DNA from 4 places in the Rhizobium sp. M1 genome. Region 1 is predicted to be linked to each of the others. Evidence: predicted binding sites of a transcription regulator. Region 1 holds the regulator's gene; each other region holds the start of a gene.
What was found. The regulator LexA, encoded in region 1, represses DNA repair genes until DNA is damaged. The targets are predictions, from matches to a motif close to TGTTCNNNNTGTGTTCNG.

Region 1 (2,200 bases):
AAGATCGGTGACGGTGAAGAGGATTGCCTGACCGCGCAGGCCACGATCGGCGGCGGAAACGACAAGCTCGAAATAGGCCTCCAGCCCTTCCGGCGTCATCAGGCTGATCTTGGCATTGGATGCCGCGATCTTCATGCCGAAACCGGTTTTCTCCACCACCGTCTGCCCGACCGCAAGACCAACGAAGGCGGCAAATGCAGCCGGCTCCGGCGAACAAAGGGCGATCTCGGCAATGCCGGTCACGCCATTGGCATGCGTCTCCAGAGCGGCACGACCGGCCGGGAACGAATTGATGCGCTGACAGGTGAAGAGAAAGAAGTCGGGCGCGCGCAGATCTCCTGAAAAGGCCAGTTTGAAGCTGCCGACGCTTTCCGAACCGTCCGGCATCCGCATCGGCCGGCTGAACTGCAACATCTCGCCGGCACTCGCGCCGCTACCCACGAATCGCCGATGATCGAGGCCGGCATCCTCGGTGAGGAAGGCCAACGCCGAAAGTCCCTCCTCGCCGCAGCGGAAGCGGAAGGCGCGATTGCGGGCGATGAAGACATTGCCGTGGCGGGCCGCTGTCTCGCTCTCCTCGACACTCGCCACGCCGAGCGGCTCGATATAGGTCTTGTCGGCGAAAAAGACGCAGGCATTTTCCGTTCCGAACGGATGGCGCGCATCGGCGGCGACGGTAAAGCCGAGCTTGCCGAGCCTTTCGCGCGCCAGGTCGATATTGACGACGGGCAGCACGACATGATCCAGCGGGTGCGGTTTGGCGGAATGTGCGATCATGATATCCCTCCTGACACGCCAGAGATGTGCGACAGCACCACCCTCAATGCAAGACATGTGCGCCAATCCGGCGAATGAAAATAAAAATCTCGACGAGTTGGCGCGAAGTTTTACGGAAATTTAGCTACTTGCGGAACACATATGGAACATATAGTGTCTGTTCTGGATTTGTTTCAATCACGGGGTCTGACGTCGATGCTCACGCGCAAACAACAGGAGCTTCTCCTTTTCATTCATGAGCGCATGAAGGAATCCGGCGTTCCGCCCTCTTTCGACGAGATGAAGGATGCCCTGGATCTCGCCTCGAAATCCGGCATTCATCGACTGATCACGGCGCTGGAGGAACGTGGTTTCATTCGCCGCCTACCGAACCGGGCCCGGGCCCTGGAAGTGATCAAGCTGCCGGAGGCCTATAGCCCCAGTCTTCAGCCGCGCCGCGGTTTTTCACCGAGCGTTATCGAAGGCAGCCTCGGCAAGCCCCAGCCGGTCGCCGCCCCCCCTGCCGCAAAGCCGATCGCCGACAACGGCAACACTGTGTCCGTGCCGGTCATGGGCCGGATCGCCGCCGGTGTTCCGATCTCGGCGATCCAGAACAACACGCACGACATCGTCGTTCCCTCAGACATGCTCGGCTCGGGTGAACATTATGCGCTGGAGGTCAAGGGCGATTCGATGATCGACGCCGGCATCTTCGACGGCGACACGGTGATCATCCGCAACGGCAGCACCGCAAGTCCCGGCGATATCGTCGTTGCGCTGGTCGACGACGAGGAAGCGACGCTGAAGCGCTTTCGCCGCAAGGGTGCCTCGATCGCCCTCGAAGCCGCCAACCCGGCTTACGAGACCCGTATCTTCGGGCCCGACCGGGTCAAGGTGCAGGGCAAGCTGGTCGGCCTCATTCGCCGTTATCACTGACAGCGGACGGGCCGGTTTCGGTAAAACTGTCTTTGCGCCAATCATAGGCTCGATGGCGCATCCATGGACGCGACAAAGCATCGAATGCGGTTGCGACCTCGAATCCCTCCTGTGCAAAACGCAGTTCGACGGAACCGGTCCTACGCAGCGTCTCGCCGGTGAAGAGTGTCGCACCCGAGCGGCAACGGTCGAAACGCAGGCGCACCGCGGTCACGACAATCTCGCCGGCGTCGCAGGCCGGGCCGAGATAGGCGGCGTTGTCGATGACGGCGACGACATGGCCATTGCCGAGCCTGGCTATACACCAGGCCTTCTTCACGCAGGAAAACCGATTTGTCTCACCGCCGGCTGCGGCGGTCGCCATCGCCGCCCTCGCGTCATTCTGCTGGTCGCGGGACAGCCTGACGCGGCGGTCCTCACCCGGTGGCGGGATGGCAGGACCATCCAGCATCTTCGGCGGGTGGTGCCTCGGCAGGACCAGCGCTCTTTGCCACTGGTCGAAGATGAA
Region 2 (2,200 bases), on a different contig from region 1:
ACAAAAAATTGCATGCACCGGTAATTTTTTACTCTGCGAAACTGTTTCATATTGTAGTTGAAAAAAGGCCTATTGCGATATCAGCACATTTAGCGACGTGACATGAATGTCAAAAAGGTGTGCAATGGCGCCCGTGATTCGAGAATGCGAGAAAACAGCGATCGGCAGCCGATAAGGGCAGCCTCGATCGGGCGGATGCCGATGCGCCGCCAGTAAATTCGGTAAATTTCAGGGGAAAATGGCGCGTGGCGATCACGCGCCCCGATTCGTAATCGTGCCTCCGCCGGCCTCAGCCGTTGAACGCCCTCTCCAGCGCAGCAAGATCAATCTTGACCATGCCGAGCATCACCTCGGTGACGCGCTTGGCCCGCTCTCGATCGCTGTCGGCGACCATCTCGGAAAGCACCCGCGGCACGATCTGCCAGGAAAGGCCCCAGCGGTCCTTCAGCCAGCCGCAGGCTTCAGGCGTGCCGCCATTGGCGAGAAACGCATCCCAGATCCGATCGATCTCGGCCTGGCTGTCGAGCAGAATGGCAATCGAAAAAGAATGGTTGAAGCTGTCGAGCGGGCCGGCCTTCATCGCCAGGAAGGCTTGATCGCCGAGCGTGAATTCGATCAGTTCGACGCTGCCCGGAGGCCCGCTCGGCGTTTCCGCCGGCAATATGGTGGTGCGGCCGATCCTGGAATCCGGAATGACCGATACGTAGAATTCGACGGCTTCGCGCGCTTGCTCCGCGAACCAGAGATTTGAAACGACCTTCGGCATGAACAGCCTCCTGTTGGCGAGGGTTGCCGGACTCCTGTCCGATGCCCCGAGGACGTCTCGCCGGCATCGGTTCCGACAGGCTGGGCTCAGATTTTTTTGCTGCGCGGCCGTACGACGATCGCAGTCACACCCAGCGGCGGCCCTGCCGCCCGCATCGGTCCGCAACAGCGGTGGTTCAGGAATGAAAGCAGAACATCTTTTCTGGTCTTTCCCTCCCGAATCACTACATTACGCGCCATGAGCAATAGTTTCGACGATATTCCCTTCTTCGACGAAGAGCCGGGCGAAATGGCGCGCAAGCCGCAGCCGCCGGCCGCACCCCGGGGGGGGCACGCCCCCTTGGGAAGGGCGCCCGCTGCGGCCGGCGGGATCGCCGCCCGCGCCATGGCGGCGCGCGACGGCGGCAAGCGACCGGATTACCTCGCAGGCCTTAATCCCGAACAGACGGAAGCCGTGGAAACCCTGGAGGGTCCGGTTCTCGTCCTTGCCGGCGCCGGCACCGGCAAGACACGGGTGCTGACCACGCGCATCGCCCATATCCTCAATAGCGGCCGCGCCTTCCCTTCGCAGATTCTCGCCGTCACCTTCACCAACAAGGCCGCCCGCGAGATGAAGGAGCGCATCGCCCTGCTCGTCGGCGGCGCCGTCGAAGGCATGCCCTGGCTCGGCACCTTCCATTCGATCGGCGTCAAGCTTCTGCGCCGCCATGCCGAACTCGTCGGCCTCAGCTCCGATTTCACCATTCTCGACACCGACGACGTCGTCCGTCTGATCAAGCAGCTGATCCAGGCCGAGGGTCTCGACGACAAACGCTGGCCGGCCAAGCAGTTCGCCGGCATGATCGACACCTGGAAGAACAAGGGCCTCGGCCCGGCCGATATTCCCGAGGGCGACGCGCGCGCCTTCGCCAATGGCCGCGGCCGCGATCTCTATTTCGCCTATCAGGCGCGCCTGTCGACGCTCAACGCCTGCGATTTCGGCGATCTGCTCATGCATCCGATCGCGATCTTCCGCAAGAATCCGGATCTTCTGAAGGAATATCACGGCCGCTTCCGTTATATCCTCGTCGACGAATATCAGGACACCAACACCGCCCAGTATATGTGGCTGAGGCTGCTGGCCCAGCGCAGCAAGGGCGAGCCGCAGAATGTCTGCTGCGTCGGCGACGACGACCAGTCGATCTACGGCTGGCGCGGCGCCGAGGTCGACAATATCCTGCGCTTCGAGAAGGACTTCCCCGGCGCCAAGGTGATCAAGCTCGAGCGCAATTACCGCTCGACCGAACATATCCTCGGTGCGGCCGCCCATCTGATCGCCCATAATGAAGGCCGCCTGGGCAAGACGCTGTTCACCGAACGCGCCGATCCCGATGACGTCAAGGTGCAGGTCCACGCCTCCTGGGATTCGGAGGAGGAAGCCCGCGCCATCGGCGAA
Region 3 (2,200 bases), on a different contig from region 1:
AAACGCCGAGCCGCGAGAGATCGTCGAGCCGCAGGCGGCGAAAGCGGCGCGCCGAAACGATCGCCTTGACCGTCTTGGTGCCAAGGCCGGGCACGCGCAACAGCCGTTCACGCTCGGCCCTGTTGATATCGACGGGAAATTCGGCCCGGTTGGCAAGCGCCCAGGCAAGTTTGGGGTCGAGATTGAGATCGAGCATGCCGCCCGCCTGATTGGCGGTGATCTCGTCGATGCCGAAACCATAGAAGCGGTAGAGCCAGTCGGCCTGGTAGAGCCGGTGTTCGCGCATCAGCGGCGGCTTGATCAGCGGCAGGTTTTTCGACGAATCCGGGATCGGGCTGAAGGCGGAATAATAGACGCGCTTGAGGCCGTAGCTGCTGTAAAGCCGGCCGCTGGTCGCAAGGATGGTTGCATCACTCGCGCCGTCGGCGCCGACGATCATCTGCGTGCTCTGCCCGGCCGGGACGAAACGCTGGCGTTTCTTGCTTTTCAGCGTCGGCTCGCCGGCGGCTTCGATCTTCAGTCTCAGATCAGCCATCGATCTCCGGATACTGGCGGGCTTCTTTTCCGGCGCGAAGCGGCTGATGCCGTTATCCGTCGGCAGCTCGATATTGAGCGACAGCCGGTCGGCATAAAGCCCCGCCTCCTCGATCAGCCGCGGCGACGCCTCGGGGATCGATTTCAGGTGGATATAACCGCGGAAAGCATGCGTCACCCGCAGTTCGCGGACGATGCGGACCATCTCCTCCATCGTGTAATCGGACGAACGAATGATGCCGGAGGAAAGGAAGAGGCCTTCGATATAGTTGCGGCGGTAGAATTCCAGCGTCAGCCAGATCACCTCTTCGGGTGTAAAACGCGCCCGTTCGACATTGCTCGACGAGCGATTGACGCAATAGGCGCAGTCGTAGATGCAGAAATTGGTCAGCAGGATCTTCAAAAGCGAAATGCATCGACCATCCGGCGCATAGGCATGGCAGATGCCGGATCCCTCGGTCGAACCGAGCCCGCCGCTTGTGCTCGAATCGCGTTTCACCGTGCCGCTGGAGGCGCAGGAAGCGTCATATTTCGCGGCATCGGACAGGATGGCCAAGCGTTCGGCAAGCGACTTCTTCATGCTTATGTTCACTATATGTTCTAATATACAAAGTCAATCCGGCTCCATCCCGCCCCTGCCCGATTTTCTGGCGCATCACCTGATATCGCGGGGGTTGCGTTGCGTTTATGCGAATTTTCTGGAAATCGGCCTTGGCGATCTGCTATAAGCGCTTAACTAGGATTGTGGCACGGTTCCGAAGCTCCCCTTCGGGACCTGTTTTCTTTTGTGTTTGCGCCTGACGTGCCGATACAAGGAGTGAAGGACAGAAAAATGGTTGAAAAGGTACCGATGACACAGGGTGGTTTCGTCAAGCTGCAGGAAGAACTGCGCTGGCGTCAGCAGGAGGAGCGCCCCCGAATCATCGAGGCGATCGCCGAAGCCCGTGCCCATGGCGACCTTTCCGAAAACGCCGAATATCACGCTGCCAAGGAAGCCCAGAGCCACAATGAAGGCCGCATCAGCGAGCTGGAAGATCTGACGGCGCGCGCCGAGGTCATCGACCTCACGAAGATGTCGGGCCACAAGATCAAGTTCGGCGCCAAGGTGAAGCTCGTCGACGAGGACACCGAGGAAGAAAAGACCTACCAGATCGTCGGCGACCAGGAAGCCGACGTCAAGGCCGGCCGCATCTCCATCTCCTCCCCGATCGCCCGTGCGCTGATCGGCAAGGAAGTCGGCGATTCCATCGAGGTCAACGCGCCCGGCGGCTCCAAGGCCTACGAAATCCTCCAGGTTTCCTGGGGCTGATCGCCCGCCACAGACGAGACCCCTCCCTTGCCTGATATGCGTGACGTCGAGATCATCGCGCCCAATTTCAAGCGCCGGCTCTCCGGCGTCACGTCGACCATCGTCCAGCTCATCCCGTGCCAGCTCCGACTCGGCATCGGGATCGCAACCCTCGGCCCCGGCCTGCCGGAAGGCCTGCCGAAACTGAGATGGCTGCAACTTTTAAGCCTCTGGCGCCCGCCGGCGCGCCGGCGCCATCGCGTCTGGCACGCCCGCCGCAACAATGAGATGGCCGTCGGCATCCTGCTCCGCCATCTCCTGCGCATGCCGCTGAAGCTCATCTTCACCTCCGCCGCGCAACGCCGCCACACCGCCTAC
Region 4 (2,200 bases), on a different contig from region 1:
GCGGCCAGGGCCGCGCCATGGGTTTTGCCGGCAAGATGCTGATCCATCCCTCGCAGATCGAGCCCGCGAACCGGCATTTCGGGCCGAGTGCGGAGGAGATTGCGGAAGCCGAGGCGGTCATATCAGCTTTTGCCGATCCTGACGCCAGGGGCCTCAACGTCATCAATGCCAATGGACGGATGATCGAACGGCTGCATCTTGTCCAGGCCGAGGCTCTGGTTCATAAAGCTCGCCTGATATCTGCAAGAAAGCCCGCCTGATGAAACTCTACCGCTTCCTGACCGGTCCCGACGATGCTTCCTTCTGCCACAAGGTCACCGCCGCCCTCAACAAGGGCTGGTCGCTGGAGGGTTCGCCGACCTATGCCTTCAATGCCGCAACCGGCGCGATGCAGTGCGGCCAGGCCGTCGTCAAGACCGTCGAAGGCAAGGATTATGATCCGGAGATGAAACTCTCCGAGCAGTAAGACTTAATTCCAGGATAGACGCCTAACGCTCCGCGGCTTCCTCGGCGCTGGCCTCGATCCGCTCCATATCATCGTCGCTCAGCCCGAAATGGTGGCCGATCTCGTGGATCAGGACATGGGTGATGATATCGCCGAGCGTCTCGTCGTTCTCCGCCCAGTAATCGAGAATGGGGCGCCGGTAGAGGCGGATGCGGTTCGGCATTTCGCCGGTTTCCACCGTGAAACGTTCGGAAATGCCCCTGCCCTCGAAAAGGCCGAGCAGATCGAAAGGGGTTTCCAGCGCCATGTCCTCGAAAACGTCGTCATCGGGGAAGTCCTCGATCTCGATCGTGAGGTTGGTCGTCAGCTGGCGGAATTCATCCGGCAGATGGCTGTAGGCCTCCATGGCCAGCGACTCGAAGGTGCTGATCGTCGGCGCATGGCGGTCCCGCCAATCATCGCTCTGGTCTATGCGGGCCATGAATATTCCTTCCTTTGCGGGCCCATATAGAACCTTTATTGCCGATTTTCGAGTGCGGAATCAAAGGCAGGAATAAATTCATAGAAAATGATTGTTGACTCTTCATTAGCTCTCTGGAATCTATAAGAACATAACAGGAACAAGACGGATCGGAGTGAACGCCATGGCGCAGAACGCCCTGGCGCGCGAGCGGCTTTTTGCGCTCCGCGAAACCATTGCCAGACTGGAAGGAAAGCCCGCGCCGGCATTTGCGGCCGCGGAGCGGGAAGCCTTGGCGGAAGGACGCAAGACGCGCCAGGAGCGCATTCTGCCATCCCTGCCGTTCGGGCTGGAGCTTCTCGATCGGGCGCTGGAGGGCGGCCTGCCCCTCGATGCGATTACCGAATTCCGTTCCGCGCTGTCTCGCGACGCCGGCGCGGCAAGCGGACTGGCGATGGCTGTTGCCGCGCGGCTGCAGAAACAGGAATCAGATGCCGGCAGGCTGATGCCGCTGCTCTGGATCGGCGATGCAGTCGGTACGCTGGAGGCCGGCCGTCCCTATGCTCCCGGGCTTCGGGATTTCGGGTTGAGCCCTGAGCGATTTCTCCATGCCGCGCCGCGCAAGCTGGACGAAGCGCTCTGGCTGGCGGAGGCGGCGGTGGAAAGCGCTGCTTTCTCGGTCGTCATCCTCGAAGTGCGGGGCAACCCTGTGCATTTCGGCCTGACCGAAAGCCGCAGGCTCAGTCTCAGGGCGCATGCTGCCCGCCGTCCGCTCTTTGTCGTGCGGCAGGCAGGGGCGGAGGAGGCCAGCAGTGCGGCCTTGCGCCTGCATGTCGAACCGGGACCGTCTGCTCTGCGGCCGTTACCGGACGGATCGAAGCTTGCCGGCAGCATCGGCAATCCGATTTTCCGTCTCACGCTGGAGAAGAGCCGCAATCCGGCCCCGCTCTCCTTTCTCCTGGAGTGGAGCCCCCATGAACGCGAATTTTTCCCTGTCATCGAACCAAACCTCATTCGTCCTCCAGGCGAACAGTCAGCGCATTCTGGCGCTCAGCTTCCCGCATCTACCAACCGACCGTATCGCCCGCAGGCGATGGGGGCCCTCCTGGCGTTCGAAAGAGCGTCCTGAGGCGCCGGCCATCGTCTGTTCGGCCAAGCTCAACAATGCCATGCGGCTGACGGCACTGGACGAATTGGCCGAGCGGCTGGGGCTGAAGAAGGATCAGGGCGTTGCCGAGGTGCGCGCCATGTATCCGACGCTCGAGGTGGTGGAAGAAGATCCGGCCGCCGACCGC

Region 2: the regulator LexA is predicted to act here: its motif matches at 944-961, upstream of CO655_RS12170 (UvrD-helicase domain-containing protein).
Region 3: the regulator LexA is predicted to act here: its motif matches at 1,120-1,137, upstream of CO655_RS16625 (putative DNA modification/repair radical SAM protein).
Region 4: the regulator LexA is predicted to act here: its motif matches at 1,051-1,068, upstream of CO655_RS01605 (metallopeptidase family protein).

The regions. Positions count from the first base shown of each region.
Region 1 is NZ_NWSW01000034.1:60,164-62,363, reverse strand. It holds gene CO655_RS26825 (VOC family protein) at 1-777, opposite strand, end outside; gene lexA (transcriptional repressor LexA) at 973-1,692, shown strand; gene CO655_RS26815 (ComEC/Rec2 family competence protein) at 1,673-2,200, opposite strand, start outside.
Region 2 is NZ_NWSW01000011.1:42,676-44,875, forward strand. It holds gene CO655_RS12165 (VOC family protein) at 290-766, opposite strand; gene CO655_RS12170 (UvrD-helicase domain-containing protein) at 1,004-2,200, shown strand, end outside.
Region 3 is NZ_NWSW01000016.1:7,700-9,899, forward strand. It holds gene CO655_RS16625 (putative DNA modification/repair radical SAM protein) at 1-1,114, opposite strand, end outside; gene greA (transcription elongation factor GreA) at 1,367-1,843, shown strand; gene CO655_RS16635 (glycosyltransferase family 4 protein) at 1,871-2,200, shown strand, end outside.
Region 4 is NZ_NWSW01000001.1:328,516-330,715, reverse strand. It holds gene CO655_RS01615 (CoA ester lyase) at 1-260, shown strand, start outside; gene CO655_RS01610 (DUF1737 domain-containing protein) at 260-466, shown strand; gene CO655_RS01605 (metallopeptidase family protein) at 489-926, opposite strand; gene CO655_RS34210 (hypothetical protein) at 1,090-2,034, shown strand; gene CO655_RS01600 (DNA polymerase Y family protein) at 1,946-2,200, shown strand, end outside.